Archangium violaceum: one gene and its partner. The protein of the gene in region 2 interacts with the protein of the main gene of each other region in a pairwise test. Links are inferred from orthologs where the notes say so. Each region holds a gene or a part of one and is shown on either strand. Other genes may lie near its edges.

Region 1 (7,639 bases), 9.8 Mb from region 2 along the record:
GCTCCCGGAAGAGGACCTCGGCCACATCCCGGAAGAGCTCCCCCGCGGCCAGGAGTCCGCCACAGTGGTGCGGCTCCCTCGCCAGTGTCAGCGCGACACACCGTTCCAGCACCGCCTCCCAGAAGGACTCCGAGTCCGGTGGCAGCAGGTACTCCCGGATGACACTCCGGGGCCAGGGCAGCACCGTTGTCGGGTCCGCGTCGCTCAGGCTGGTGAAGCAGTCCAGGTCCACGTCCAGCAGCACGCGCTCGGCGGACGCCAGCACTTCACGCACCGCATCACCGGGGGCGGGCGCGTTGTAGGCCTCCGCGGCCCGGTCCACCGTGGGGACCACCACCAGCCGGTGCGAGCGCCCCCGCGTGTCCACATACACGTCCCCGGTGAACGTTCCCCGGGGTCGTCCGCGTGCGATCACCAGCGCGTCGCCCACCAGCCCCGCCTCCATCGCCGCCAGCACGTGGTCGTAGTTGCGCACGTCCAGGGCCCAGCGCGCGTGCTCGTCCAGGGCCCTCAGGCCCGCCGAGCGATCCGGTACCGCGCCCGGCGCCGCTGGCACCACCAGGTCCAGGTGCCGGTCCAGTGTCACCAGCAGTGCCGCCGGACCGTCCCCCAGTGCGCACGCCCACGAGGGCAGCGCCAGCCGGTGCGGATCGAACACGTACGCGTCCGTGGGCCCCCGCCCGCCACCGAGCGCCAGCCGGATGACTCCCGCCAGTCGGAGGTGCCTCTGCGAATCATCGTCCATCATGGGGAATAACCGTCATCCCGCGGCTCTTTGCGGGCCGCGCGCCGCCAGGAGTGTAGGCTGCGCGCGCTTTCTACCTCAAAGGAGGGAGTGCCCGTTCCTCGGGCGCCAGCCTCGCATGCGCATCCTGCTCGCAGCCGCGCTCCTTCTCACGAGCGCCCCCGTCCTCGCCCAGCAGCCTCCCGCCAAGCCCATGTCCTCCACCTCGCAAGATGCCTTCCTGCGGGACTACGCGGAGACGCGCCGCTTCATGAGCGGACGTCCCGTCAACCCCCGCATCACTCCCGACGAGAAGACCGTCCTCTTCCTGCGCGGTCAGCCCCGCGCGCCCATCCAGACCCTCTTCGCCTTCGACGTGGCCACCGGTGAGGCGAAGGAGGTGCTCACGCCCGAGGCCATCCTCAAGGGCGCCGAGGAGACGCTCTCCCCCGAGGAGAAGGCCCGCCGCGAGCGCATGCGCGTGAGCGCCCGGGGCTTCACCTCCTACCAGCTCTCCGAGGACGGTGCGCGCATCCTGGTGCCGCTCTCCGGCAAGCTCTACCTCGTCGAGCGCGCCACCGGGAAGTCGACCGAGCTGAAGACGGGCGAGGGCGTCATCGATCCGCGCTTCTCCCCCGACGGCAAGCAGGTGGGCTACGTCCGGGACAACGACGTCTTCCGCATCGACCTGGCCACCAACAAGGAGCGCCGCGTCACCAGCGGAGGCACTCCGGCGAAGACCCACGGCCTGGCCGAGTTCGTCGCCCAGGAGGAGATGAGCCGCTTCTCCGGCTGGTGGTGGAGCCCGGACGCGAAGTCCATCGCCTACACCGAGTCGGACACCTCGGGCGTGGAGAAGCTCTCCATCATCGACGTGATGCACCCCGAGCGTGGCTCCGAGGACTACGCCTACCCGCGTCCGGGCAAGGCCAACGCGAAGGTGCGCCTGGGCATCACCCCGGTGACGGGTGGCAAGACGGTCTGGGTGCGGTGGGACGCGGAGAAGTACCCGTACCTGGCCACCGTGGTGTGGCCGAAGAAGGGCCCCCTCACCCTCCTGGTGCAGAACCGCACGCAGACGGAGGAGAAGCTGCTCGCGGTGGACGTGGCCAGCGGCAGGACGCGCGAGCTCCTCACCGAGAAGGATGAGGCCTGGCTCGAACTGGAGCAGTCCTTCCCGCTGTGGCTCGAGGATGGCAGCGGCTTCCTCTGGTACACCGAGCGCAACGGTGGCCCCGAGGTGGAGCTGCGCAACCCGGACGGAAGCCTGGCGCGCTCGCTGGTGAAGCCGGAGGCGGGCTTCCGGGGCCTGGCCCGCTACGTCGAGGCGGACCGCACCCTCTACTTCACCGGTGGCCCCAACCCCACGGAGAGCTACCTGTGGCGCGTGAAGGACGGCGGCGCCCCGGAGCAGGTGCGCCCGGGCACCACCGGCGAGGCCGTCGAGATGGGGAGCGTGTCCAAGTCGGGCAACCTGCTCGTCATCAACCACTCGAGCCCCAAGTCCATGCCGCGCACCTACGTGGCGCGCGCGGACGGCTCGCGCGTGGGGGAGCTGCCCTCCGTGGCGGTGGAGCCCGGCTTCACCCCCATCGTCGAGTTCCGCGAGGTGGGTCCGCTGAAGTTCCACTCCTCGCTGGTTCGCCCGCGCAACGCGAAGCCCGGCCAGAAGCTGCCCACCATCGTCGAGGTGTACGCCGGCCCCACCGTCACCGTCGTGCACAAGTCCATGGCGGCGCACCTGTTGTCGCAGTGGATGGCGGACCAGGGCTTCCTCATCGCCCGTTTCGACGGACGCGGCACTCCGCTGCGCGGCGCGAAGTGGCAGCGCGAGGTGCGCGGGGACTTCTCCGGTGTGACGCTGGAGGACCAGGCCACCGCCGTCCAGGCGCTCGCCGCGGTGGTGCCCGAGGTGGACGTGCAGCGCGTGGGCATCGAGGGTTGGAGCTTCGGTGGCTACATGGCCGCGCTCGCCGCTCTCAAGCGTCCGGAGGTCTTCAAGGCGGCCGTGGCGGGTGCTCCGGTGGTGGACTGGCTCGACTACGACACCCACTACACCGAGCGCTACCTGGGCCTGCCCCAGCAGAACCCCGAGGCGTACGAGAAGAGCTCGCTGCTCACCTACGCGCGCGACACCCGCAGGCCCATCTCCCCGCTGCTGCTCATCCACGGCACCGCGGACGACAACGTCTACTTCTTCCACACGCTCAAGCTCTCCGACGCGCTCTTCCGCGCCGGCAAGCGCCATGAGCTGCTGCCCCTGAGCGGCCTCACGCACATGGTGCCGGATCCGCTCGTCACCCAGCGTCAGTACGAGTGGGTGATGGGCCACTTCAAGCGGCACCTCACGAAGTAGCGGCCCGCTGCCCGGGCGCGGTCACCCGCGAATGAAAAGGCCCGGCTCCTCTCGAGGTGCCGGGCCTTTTCTTCAGGCCACTACGGGTACGGAGTGGCTCGGGACATCAGACGGCGCGTACGTTCTGCGCCTGCAGGCCCTTGGGACCACGAGCCAGCTCGAACTCCACCTTCTGCCCCTCGGCGAGGGTCCGGAACCCGTCCATGTTGATGGCGGTGTGGTGGCAGAACACGTCCTCGCCACCGCCGTCCTGCACGATGAATCCGAAGCCCTTCGCGTCGTTGAACCACTTCACGGTACCAGTTGCCATTGTGCTTCCTTGTCAGGAGCCGGCCGTGGGCCGACTCGTTCTCCCGTCCCCCGTCCGTCGGGTGACAAGTGAAGTTGTAGGCGGCCAGCCGACCGCCTGTCTAGTCGGCTGGCCCGTTTTCCCGTTTGCTACTGTCTGTCTGGATTTCAAATTTCCAGCAGCAGCCGAGTCGGATCCTCGATGCAGTCCTTCACGCGCACGAGGAACTGCACGGCCTCGCGGCCGTCGATGAGCCGGTGATCGTAGGAGAGGGCCAGGTACATGATGGGCCGGATGACGACCTGGCCGTTGCGGGCCACCGGGCGCTCCACGATGTTGTGCATCCCCAGGATGCCCGTCTGGGGCGGGTTGATGATGGGGGTGGAGAGCATCGAGCCGAAGATGCCGCCGTTGGTGATGGTGAAGGTGCCGCCCTGCAGCTCGGCGAGCGTGAGCTTGTCGCTGCGCGCCCGGACGCCGTAGTCGCCGACCTTCTTCTCCAGCTCGGCCATGGACAGGGTGTCGGCGTCGCGCACGACGGGGACCACCAGGCCGCGGCTGCCGCTCACCGCCACGCCGATGTCGTAGTAGTGCTTGAAGACGACGTCGTCGCCGTCGATCTCCGCGTTGACCTGGGGGAAGGCCTTGAGGGCCTCGACGGCGGCGCGGATGAAGAAGCTCATGAAGCCGAGCTTCACGCCGTGACGGGCCAGGAACTTCTCCTGGTGCTGCTTGCGCAGGTCCATCACCGCGCCCATGTCCACCTCGTTGAAGGTGGTGAGGATGGCGGCGGTGGACTGGGCCTGGACGAGGCGCTCGGCGACGCGGCGGCGCAGCGGCGTCATCTTCACGCGCTCCTCGCGGTCGGCGCGCGGGCGCGGGCCGGAGGGAGCGGGGGCCGGAGCCGGAGCACGCTGGGCGGGGGCCTCGGCCGGGCGGTTGAGCTGACCGAGCGCGTCCTCCTTGGTGATGCGGCCGCCGGTGCCGGAGCCCTTGAGCTGGGCCACGTCCAGCTTGTTCTCCTCGACGATCTTCCGGGCGGTGGGCGTCATGCGGACGTCGGCCGCGGCGGAAGAGGCCGCGGCGGGAGCGGCGGCCACGGGGGCGGGAGCGGGAGCGGGAGCGGGGGTCTGCGGCGCGGTGGCGGTGGCGCCAGCGCCGGCCTCGATGGTGCCCAGCACGTCACCCACGCGCACCTTGTCGCCCTCGTTGAAGGCGATGGTGGCGATGGCGCCGGCGGCGGGAGCGGGCACGTCGATGGTGACCTTGTCGGTCTCCAGGACGACGAGGGGCTCGTCGGCGGACACCGCGTCACCCTTCTTCTTGTTCCACTTCCCGACGACGGCTTCAGTGATGGACTCGCCCAGGGGCGGGACTTTCAGTTCAACGGCCATTCTTGGTTCCTCGGAGGATGGCTTCCTCGACGATGAGCTGCTGCTCCAGGTTGTGCGTCTGCGGGAAGCCGGTGGCGGGGCTGGCGGCTTCCGCGCGTCCGATGTAGCCCAGCTTCAGCGGACCGCCCTGGTTCCGCGCGGCGGCCAGGTCGTGCAGGCGGGGGAACATGAAGTGCCAGGCGCCCGAGTTCCGGGGCTCCTCTTGCACCCAGAAGAGCTCGGTGAGCTTCGGCATCTTCGCGACGAGGCCTGCCAGCTCGTCGAAGGGGAACGGGTAGAGCTGCTCCACGCGCACGATGGCGATGGAGTCGTCCTTGCGCTCGTCCCGGGCCTTGACCAGGTCGTAGTAGACCTTGCCCGAGCACAGGAGCAGCCGCGTCACGCCGGCCGGGTCCACCTTGTCCAGGATGACCTCCTGGAAGGTGCCGGTGGCCAGCTCGTCCAGCTTGCTCGTCGCCTCGGGGCGGCGCAGCAGGCTCTTGGGCGACATGATCACGAGCGGCTTGCGCAGCGGGCGCAGCACCTGGCGCCGCAGCAGGTGGAAGATCTGCGCGGGCGTGGTGGGGTAGACGACCTGGATGTTGTCCTCGGCGGACAGGTTGAGGAAGCGCTCCAGACGCGCGCTGGAGTGCTCCGGGCCCTGGCCCTCGTAGCCGTGCGGCAGGAGCAGGGTGATGCCGCTGAGCCGCCGCCACTTGGTCTCCGCCGCGGCGATGAACTGGTCGATGATGATCTGCGCGCCGTTGGCGAAGTCACCGAACTGGGCCTCCCAGAGGATGAGGCCGTCCGGCACGTCGAGGCTGTAGCCGTACTCGAAGCCCAGCACGCCCATCTCCGACAGCGGGCTGTTGAAGACGTCGAAGCGGGCCCTGCCGGTGGGGAACTGCCGCAGGGGGACGAACTCGTCGCCCGTCTTCACGTCGTGCAGCACGGCGTGGCGGTGGCTGAAGGTGCCGCGCTCGCAGTCCTGGCCGCTCAGGCGGATGGTGTAGCCCTCGGAGAGCAGCGTGGCGTAGGCCAGCGACTCGCCCTCGCTCCACTGCAGCTCCTCCGACTGGAGCATGCCCTGGCGCTTCTTGAGCACCGTGCGCTCCACGTCGCGGTGGACGTTGAAGCCCTCGGGCACCTCGGCCAGCTTCTTCAGGGCCGCGCGCAGCGTCTCCTTGTCCACCGCCGTGGTCACCTGCGGGGCGCTCTTGTGGAGCCCGCCCTTGTAGGGCTTCCACAGGCCCTCGAGCGCGCTCGGCTCCTTGAACTCGCTGTGCGCGCGGGCGCGGGTGAGCGCCGCGTCGAACTCCTGCATGCAGCGCTGCTTGATCGCCTCGGACTCCTCCGCGGGGAGGCGGCCCTTCTCCGCCAGCTGCTGCGCGTAGATCGTCCGCACGGTCGGGTGCTTGCGGATGATCTCGTACATCTCCGGCTGCGTGAACGAGGGGTCATCGCCCTCGTTGTGGCCGTAGCGGCGGTAGCACACCAGGTCGATGACGACGTCGCTCTTGAAGGTCTGCCGGTACTCGGCGACCAGGCGCGCCACGTGGACGCACGCCTCGGGGTCATCCCCGTTCACGTGGAAGACGGGCACGTCCAGCATCTGGGCGAGCGCCGTGGAGTAGATGGAGCTGCGCGACTCCTGCGGGTCGGTGGTGAAGCCCACCTGGTTGTTGATGACGACGTGCAGGGTGCCGCCCGTCTTGTAGCCCTCGAGCCCGGCGAGGTTGAGCGTCTCGGCCACCACGCCCTGGCCGATGAAGGCCGCGTCACCGTGGATGAGCAGCGGCATCACCTTGGTGCGCTCGGTGTCCCCGCTGCGATCCTGCTTGGCGCGCACGCGCCCCTCCACCACCGGGTCCACCGCCTCGAGGTGGCTGGGGTTGAAGGCCAGCGACAGGTGGATGCTCTGCCCGGTGCGCGTGGCATGGTCCGAGCTGAAACCCATGTGGTACTTCACGTCGCCGCGGCCCATGTGCTGCTTGGGATCCTGCGGGCCCTCGAACTCGCTGAAGATCTGCGCGGGCTGCTTGCCCAGGATGTTCGTCAGCACGTTGAGGCGGCCGCGGTGGGCCATGCCGATGACGACCTCCTTGAGCCCCATGCCGCCGCCCACCTCGAGCACGGCATCCAACATGGGCACCAGCGCCTCGCCGCCGTCGAGCGCGAAGCGCTTGGCGCCGATGAACTTGGTGTGCAGGAAGTTCTCGAAGCCCTCGGCGTAGGACAGCCGGGTGAGGATGTGGCGCTGGTCCTCCACGGAGAACTCCGTGCGGTTCTCCGCGTGCTCCATGCGCCGCATCAGCCAGCGCCGCCGCTCGCTGTCGAGCATCTGCATGTACTCGACGCCGATGGAGGCGGTGTACGTGCGGCGCAGCCGGCCGAGCAGGTCCTTGAGCTTGACGCGCGCCTCGGGGAAGACGTTGGAGCTCTCCACCAGCTGCTCCAGCTCGGCGGCGGAGAAGTGCTTCTCGTCCACCATGCCCACGTCGGCCACGTGGTCCAGCGTCGGGCGGGGACGTCCGAGCGGATCCAGGCGGGCGCGCAGGTGTCCGCGCAGCCGGAAGGCCGAGATGGTCTGGTCCACCCGGGCCTGCAGCTTCATGTCCTGCTCGAAGGCGACCGTGGCGGCCGTCTGCGGGGCCAGTGCGACCGCGGCGGCGGGCTTGTTGCCCCTGCCGTCCTTGCCCGGAACCACGGGCGCGGGTGGCTCGAGCAGGGTGGAGTTGAAGATGGGTCGGCCGGCGCCGTCGTTGCGCTGGAACAGCTCGCGCCAGCTCGGGTCCACGCTGGACGGATCCTCGAGGTAGCGCGCGTAGAGCCCCTCGATGAAGTCGATGTTTCCGCCGGAGAGGTACGAGTCCTGGAAATTCGCCATGGCGTGTCGT
Region 2 (7,519 bases):
ACTTCTTCATCGCCGCGATCACGGCCTTCACGATGAAGGGCAGGAAGGACAGCTTCGTCTTCTCGCCAGCGGCGACCAGGGTCTCGTTGAGGCGCTTGCGCAGCGCGACGAGCTCGGTGCAGTCCACCTCCTCGACGAAGCCGAAGTGGGGCGCGGTGAACTTCGAGCGCACCATCTTCTCGGCGATCTTCTTGCGCAGGCCGCGCAGGGGGATGCGCTCGTCACCCCGGCCCGGGCTCACCGAGGGCGCGGCCGGACGGGCCTGGGCGGGAGCGGCGGGAGCCACCTCGTTGCGCGCGGAGCGGCCACCCTCGAGGGCCGCCACCACGTCCGCCTTCATCACGCGGCCCTGGGGGCCGGAGCCGGCGATCTCCGCGAGGTTCAGCCCATGCTCGGCCGCCATGCGGCGCGTGAGCGGCGTGGCCAGCACCTTGGAGGCGGCGGAAGCGGCCTGAGCTCCATTGCCCTGAGCCTGAGCGGCGGCAACGGGCTGGGCGGAGGCAGCGGCGGCGGCCGGCGCACCGTGGGCGGCGGGAGCCCCATGACCCGAGGCCTGGGCCGGCGCGGCGCCCTCGATCTCCAACGTGACGAGGAGCTGATGGACCTTGGCCATGTCGCCTTCATTGCCGTGCGTCTGCACGACACGGCCGGCCTTGGGGCTCGGAACGGTCACCGTGGCCTTGTCCGTCATCACCTCGGCGAGCGTCTGGTCCTCCTTGACGACATCACCGGCCTTCACGTGCCACTTGACCAGCTCGCCCTCCTGCACGCCTTCGCCAAGATCGGGCAGCTTGAACTCGAAGATCGCCATTCGCGGGGGTCCGTTTCGGGGTATGGGGTTGAGAAGGCGTCAGGTGTTGCTGGCGAGCCCCAGGCGCTCGCGCTCCATGAGGCCCTTCATGAAGAACTCGGCGGCGCGGTAGCTGGAGCGCACGAGCGGCCCGGAGGCGACGTAGAGGAAGCCGTAGGACTCGGCGAGCTTCTTGTAGTCCTCGAACTGCTGGGGCGTGACGAAGCGCTCCACCCTCAGGTGGTACTGGGAGGGCTGGAGGTACTGGCCGAGCGTGAGCACGTCCACGCCCACGGCGCGCAGATCCTTGAAGGTCTGCTCCAGCTCGGCGTCCGTCTCGCCCAGGCCAACCATGACGGAGCTCTTGGTGTAGAGCCGCTCCGGCCGCTGCTTGAGGTACTCGAGCACCTTCAGGGACTGCTTGTAGCTGGCGCGGCGATCACGCACGGTCGGGGTGAGGCGCTCCACCGTCTCCACGTTGTGGGCCACCACGTGCGGGCGGGCCTCGGCCACGGTGGCCAGGTCACGCTCCACGCCCTTGAAGTCGGGGATGAGCACCTCGACGATCGTCTTGGGCGAGTGCTGGCGCAGCTCGCGAATCGCCGAGGCGAAGTGGCTGGCGCCGCCGTCCGGACGGTCATCGCGGTTGACGGACGTCACCACGATGTACTCCAGGTCCATCTCCTTGACGGCCTGGGCCAGGTGGATGGGCTCCATCGGATCCAACGGAGGAGGCGCGCCCACCTTCACGTGGCAGAAGCGGCACGCGCGGGTGCACACCTCGCCCATGAGCATGACCGTGGCGGTCCCCCCGCCCCAGCACTCGGCGATGTTGGGGCAGCGGGCCTCCTCGCACACCGTGGACAGCTTCGTGCGGCGCACGATGGACTTCACCCGTTCGTACCCTTCCCCGTGGGGGAGGCGTACCTTCAGCCACTCGGGCTTCCGGGTGGTCTCGGTTACCTGCGGCAGGGGGAAACGGTCAGGAGTTGCCATGGGTCGCGGGCCTTCTACGGTTGGGGCGAAAGCAGGGTCAAGCGGGAAGCCTTGACGCCGGGCGTCAACCTTCCCAGGGTTGCAGACTCTTCACTCCTTGTTAACGACTCCACCAGGAACGGGCAGCGGATGCCTGGACGGAGAGGCCCGTTCCCTTCCCGAGGGCCGTAAGCCCAGCTTGCTCGAAGGATGAGCGGACCATGACCCGGGCTTCCGCCTCCCCGGGTGGGCCCGAGTGCTCATTCTAGGGACATGCGGGCCATCCACCTGGGGACGAGCGGCTACGTCTACAAGCACTGGAAGGGTTTCTTCTACCCATCCGAGCTGCCGGCCAGCCGATGGCTCCCCTACTACGCCCGCGTCTTCGCCACGGTGGAGCTGAACGCCCCCTTCTACCGGCTGCCCACGGCGGACGCGGTGGACGGCTGGAGGGAGCAGACGCCAGCGGGTTTCCTGTTCGCGTGCAAGGGCAGCCGCTACCTCACGCACATGAAGCGCCTCACGGACGTGGGCGAGGGCCTGGAGCGCTTCTTCGGCGTCATCCTCCGCCTGCGCCCCAAGCTGGGCCCGGTGCTGTGGCAACTGCCGCCGCACATGAAGAAGCCGGACCCGGCGAGGCTGGACCGCTTCCTCTCCGCCCTGCCCCGTGACGTGCGATACGTCTTCGAGTTCCGCGACGCGGCCTGGTACCACGAGGAGGTGCTGGAGGTGCTGGACCGGTGGGACGCGGCGGTGTGCGAGCACGACCTCGTGCCGGTGCCCCCTCCCCGCCTCACGGGAGGCTTCCGCTACGTGCGCTTCCACGGAGCGGGCTCACGCTACGCCGGGCGCTATGGCCGCGAGGCGATGTGGCCGGTGGCGGTCGACCTGGACCGGTGGAGACGCAAGGGGCGCACGGCCTGGGTCTACTTCAATAACGATCTGCACGGGCACGCGCTGCTGGACGCGTTCGACCTGGCGGAGCTGCTGGGCCACGTGCGCGTGCATCCACCCGCGGACATGCGAAGGCCGCCCGAGACGGAGGAGTCCCGGACGGCCTGAGTGCTACCTGGGTGCTACGAAGGAACCCGGCTCAGATGTGGATCGGGTGACCCAGGGTGGCCTCGGCGCCCTCCTTGACGATCTCGGAGAGCGTCGGGTGCGCGTGCATCGTGTGCGCGAGCTCCTCGGTGGTGATCTCCAGGCGCATGGCGACGCACGCCTCGGCGAGCAGCTCGGTGGCGTGCGGGCCCACGAGGTGCACGCCGAGCACCTCGTCATACTTCTTGTCGGAGACGACCTTGATCATTCCGAAGGCCTCGTTGGAGATGGAGGCCTTGGTCACGGCGGAGAACGGGAAGATGGCGGCCTTCACGTCGTAGCCGCGCTCCTTGGCCTTCTTCTCCGTGAGGCCCACCGACGCCACCTCGGGGTAGCAGTAGGTGGCCGACGGCGTGAGATCGTAGTTGATGGGCGCGGGATTCTTCCCGGCGATGTGCTCGACGGCGAGCACACACTCGGCGCTGGCCACGTGGGCGAGCATCGGCGTGGGGATCACGTCGCCGATCGCGTACACGTTCGGCTCGGTGGTGCGCATCATGGTGTCCGTCTTGATGAAGCCACGGTCCGTCTTGATGGACGTGAGCTGCAGACCGATGTCCTCGGAGACCGGGGCGCGGCCCACGGCGGACAGGACGAGCTCCGCCTCGATGGAGCGGGTCTCGCCGCCCACCGTCATGGTCAGCTTCACGCCGGTGGCGGTGTTCTCCACCTTCTCCACCTTGGCGCCCAGGTGCAGATCGATCTTCCGCTTCTTGAAGTGCTTCTCCAGCTCCTTCGAGCAGTCCACGTCCTCGATGGGGAGCAGGTTGGGCATGTACTCCACGATGGAGACCTGACTGCCCATGTGGTTGAAGACCGAGGCGAACTCGCAGCCCACCGCGCCCGCGCCGATGACGATCAGGCTCTTGGGGATGCGGTCGATGGTCAGGATGGAGTCGCTGTTGAGGATGCGCTTGTGGTCCACCGGGACGTTGGGCAGGGACTTGGGCACCGAGCCGGTGGCGATGATGATGTTCTTGGCCTCCAGCGCCTGCTTGCCACCGCCCTCGAGGTCGACCTCGACCTTGCCCTTGCCGGCGATGCGGCCGTGACCCTTGATGACGGTCACCTTGTTCTTCTTCATCAGGTAGTCGATGCCGTTGGCACCCTTGGTGACCACCTTCTGCTTGTGCTCCTGGACCTTGGCCCAGTTCACCACCGGGGCCGGCACCTCGATACCGAAGTCCGCGGCCTCACGGATGTGGTGCAGCAGCGCCGCCGACCACAGGAGGGACTTGGTGGGGATGCAGCCGCGATGGAGGCAGGTGCCGCCCAGGCGCTTGTCCTTCTCGATGATGGCCGTCTTCAGGCCCAGCTGCGCGGCCCGGATCGCGCCGACATACCCGCCGGGGCCCGAACCGATGATCACCACGTCGAAATTCTCAGCCAAGAACGCCTCCGGAGTGGATGTACCCGAGCGGCGCTGATAACCACCCCTCCCGGCCGGAATCAAGGAGTTTGCACCTTGCGACGTTTCCCGCTCCGAACCCTGCTGCTGATGACGCTGGCCCTGGTGGCCTTCGTCCGCCTGTACATCATCACCCACCGGCAGGCCGGGCGCCCCGCCCCCTCGAACCCCGTGGTCATCGACACGACCCCCAGGAGCCCGGAGGCCGGCTCCCCCGCGACTCCCCAGGCCTGCCGGACCCTGGACCGGACCCTGGAAGGCGCCGTGCGAGCCCCCGAGGATGCCTCGGCCCTCGCCAGGGCCCGGGAGCAGCTCGACGCCTGCCCCGAGCCCCCCGCGCGCGCCTGTGAGCTGGGCGCCGCCCTGGAGGCCCGCGCTCCGCTCGACGCTGGGACATCGCCTCTTCGCGAGCTGCTGGATGCGCTGTGTCAACGCTGCCCGGCCGGAACCAATCCCTGTGCGAGTCACGTCACACGCGCGGTGATGGGATTGAGCGCCGGGCGCCCGGCCGGCCTCGCGGACGTGCGCTGGAACCTGGAGCACGCCGGGCCGGGGACTCAAGCCGCCTGCGCGGAGATCACCCGCTCCCTGCTGGCGCCCGCGGCGCTGGCCCAGAATCCACTGAAGGCCCCGCAGAGGGAGCTGCTCGGACAGCTCGCCCCGGTGTGCGCTGGGGCGGGACAACTCCCCGCCAACGTGCTGCATGCGGCCGTGGTGCAGGGGGACGTGCCCGCGCTGGCACAGCTCGTCCAGCAGACGCCGGCCGGAACGAGCACCGTGCTGAAACCGAGCCGCACCGTGGGCCCCCAGGGCGCGGAGCAGGCCTTCGATGGACAGGAGGCCACGGGCGTGGAGCTCGCCCCGGCGACGCCCCCAACGCCTCGCTGGGAGAAGGACGGCGCGCTGAGCGCGGTGTTCGAGCCGCCCATCCAGGGGCTCTCGGCCCTGCGCGTGCGCGCCAGTGGCCCGGGCACCCTGCGCGCCGCCGTCCGCACCTCGGACGAGCTGGGGCTGAACGATCCGGACTCGAAGACGAGCTTCGTGCTCCCAGTAGCCTGCCGCTTCCGCGGCACCGGACAGTGGGAGAGCTGCACGCTGCCGACGCCGCTGCTGGACGTGGAGGCGCTCAGTGTCTTTCCCGACAAAGGCAGGCTCACGCTGAACGAAGTGGAGGTGCGTGGAACGCGGTGAGCGCAACGCGGTCAGCGGGTGGACATCCAAGCGGCCGCCATGCGAATCCACCTGCTCGCCCTGATCCTGATGGCCACTCCGGCCCTGGCCGAAAGCCCGCTGTCCGCGCTCATCGCCGAGTATGAAACGGGACCGGCGGCCATCTTCCAGAACGATGGACGCTATGGTCCGACCGGCACGGCCTACGAGGCCGAAGACCTCAACCAGAAGTCGAACCTCTACCGGTCCCAACGGATCGCTCTCGAGGCGCGGCTGGGCGAGCGCCACGGCATCATCCTGCTGTACGCGCCCTTCGACCTCACCACCCGCGCGACACTGTCCAGGGACATCGACTTCCGGGGGACGGTGTTCCCGGCGGGGACGGTGGTGGACAGCCGCTACCTCTTCGACGGGTACCGGGGCAGCTATCTCTTCCGGGTCATCAACGGCGAGCGTTTCACCTGGGACATCGGCGCGAGCGTGCAGATCCGCAACGCACTGGTGGATCTGCGCGCGGTGGATGGCTCGCGCTACGCCAGGGAGAGCGACATCGGCGTGGTGGGCGCGCTGAAGACGCGGCTGCGCTACACACTGCCCTCGCGGGTGTGGGCGGGGCTCGAGGCCGACGCGCTGTCCACCTTCGGACTGTTCGACAACACGACGGGCGGCATCTACGACGTGGCGCTGACGCTGGGCGTTCCCCTGACCTCGAAGAACGACGTGAACGCCTACGCGCGGCTGCGGCTGCTCGGTGGCGGCGCGGACGTGAAGCGTCGGGATATCTACAACTGGGGCAACTTCGGCTTCGCGGTCGTGGGCGTGCAGGCGGATCTGGTGTCGCTGCTGGATCGGAGCCTCGCGAAGCCGTGACACGAGGCCTGGCGCCAGCGAGACCGGGTAGCATGCCGGCGCTCTCATGGACACGCCCACCTCCTCGCGCACCGTCACCGGCCGCATCGACGTCCACCCTCGCGGCTTCGGCTTTCTCGTCGTGCATCCGTCCGGATCCGACGAGGTGCTCTCCGCGTTCATCCCGCCCCCCGAGCTGACTCCCTACCTCGCCGACGACATCGTCTCCGCGACGGTGACGGCCTCGGCGGACGGCCGCTGGAGCGCGAGCGGGCTGTCCCTCCTGAAGCGTCCGCGCCAGGAGGTCTACGGTGAGGTCGTGCTGCGCAAGGGCGAGGTTCACCTGCGCATCGATCGCGACGTGGCCCATGGCGAATGGCCCCTGGAGACGGCCGGCGTCGAGGTGCAACCCCATGACGCGGTGGTGGCGCGCGTCGACGACGGCAAGGTCTGGCTCCTGCGCAAGCTCGAACCGGGCGCGGACCGCTCGCTGGAGCGCATCCTCGTGCGCCACGGGCTGCACCGGGACTTCGACCCGCGGGCCCACGCCGAGGTGCAACGCATCCTCTCCGTGCCCCACGCGCTCGGGGGACGGAGGGATCTCCGCCAGATTCCCACCGTCACCGTGGACTCGGCCTCGACGCGCGTCATCGATGATGCCATCTCCGTGCTACCCGCGGGCATGGACGGGGCGCTGCGCCTGTTCGTCTCCATCGCCGATGCGGCCGAGTTCGTCACCGAGGGCTCGGTGCTCGATCGCGTGGCGCGCGAGCGGGCCACCAGCGTGTACCTCGCCGGAGCCATGCAGCCCATGCTCCCCGAGGAGCTCTCCACGAACTGGCTCAGCCTGGTGCCCGGCGAGGATCGGCTGTGCCTCACGGTGGAGCTGCGCATCGACCCGGAGGGGCGCGTCACCGCGATGGACGTCTACGAGAGCCTCATCCGCTCGTGGGCGAAGCTGAGCTACACCGAGGTGGCGGACTACCTCGACAAGGGCGAGGTGTCCGAACCGATGGCGGTGGTGCGCGAGGCGATGCCCTGGTTCCACGCGGCGGCGGCACGGCTGGCGGTGGCGAGGGCCGGACGCGGCGGCATCGAGATGGCGCGCGAGGAGGCCCGCTTCACCTTCGACGAGGAGACGGGCGAGGTCTCCGGCATCGAGGCCGTGCGACCCACGACGGCGCACACCCTGGTCGAGCGCTTCATGGTGGCCGCCAACGAGGCCA

The links. The genes of interacting proteins can lie anywhere in the genome.
Region 1: the proteins of lpdA (region 2) and odhB interact in binary tests that used the Escherichia coli proteins (3 or more experiments, as listed by UniProt). The link is inferred for Archangium violaceum from one-to-one orthologs.

The regions. Positions count from the first base shown.
Region 1 is NZ_CP069338.1:781,638-789,276, reverse strand. What follows is about bases 2,651-5,649. They hold odhB (2-oxoglutarate dehydrogenase complex dihydrolipoyllysine-residue succinyltransferase), read right to left. Parts: upstream 4,764-5,649; coding sequence 3,537-4,763; downstream 2,651-3,536. Other genes in these bases: JQX13_RS03355 (2-oxoglutarate dehydrogenase E1 component), read right to left, coding at 4,753-5,649; JQX13_RS03365 (cold-shock protein), read right to left, coding at 3,187-3,390; JQX13_RS03370 (S9 family peptidase), read left to right, coding at 2,651-3,080. In the rest of the region: JQX13_RS03375 (hypothetical protein), read right to left, coding at 1-748; more of JQX13_RS03370, read left to right, coding at 864-2,650; more of JQX13_RS03355, read right to left, coding at 5,650-7,629. UniProt on the Escherichia coli protein: E2 component of the 2-oxoglutarate dehydrogenase (OGDH) complex which catalyzes the second step in the conversion of 2-oxoglutarate to succinyl-CoA and CO(2).
Region 2 is NZ_CP069338.1:10,607,468-10,614,986, forward strand. The notes cover bases 2,058-4,936. They hold lpdA (dihydrolipoyl dehydrogenase), read right to left. Parts: upstream 4,257-4,936; coding sequence 2,859-4,256; downstream 2,058-2,858. Other genes in these bases: JQX13_RS44715 (DUF72 domain-containing protein), read left to right, coding at 2,058-2,827; JQX13_RS44725 (hypothetical protein), read left to right, coding at 4,332-4,936. Also shown: JQX13_RS44705 (dihydrolipoamide acetyltransferase family protein), read right to left, coding at 1-811; lipA (lipoyl synthase), read right to left, coding at 851-1,786; more of JQX13_RS44715, read left to right, coding at 2,039-2,057; more of JQX13_RS44725, read left to right, coding at 4,937-5,465; JQX13_RS44730 (hypothetical protein), read left to right, coding at 5,505-6,314; JQX13_RS44735 (ribonuclease R family protein), read left to right, coding at 6,361-7,519. UniProt on the Escherichia coli protein: Lipoamide dehydrogenase is a component of the glycine cleavage system as well as of the alpha-ketoacid dehydrogenase complexes.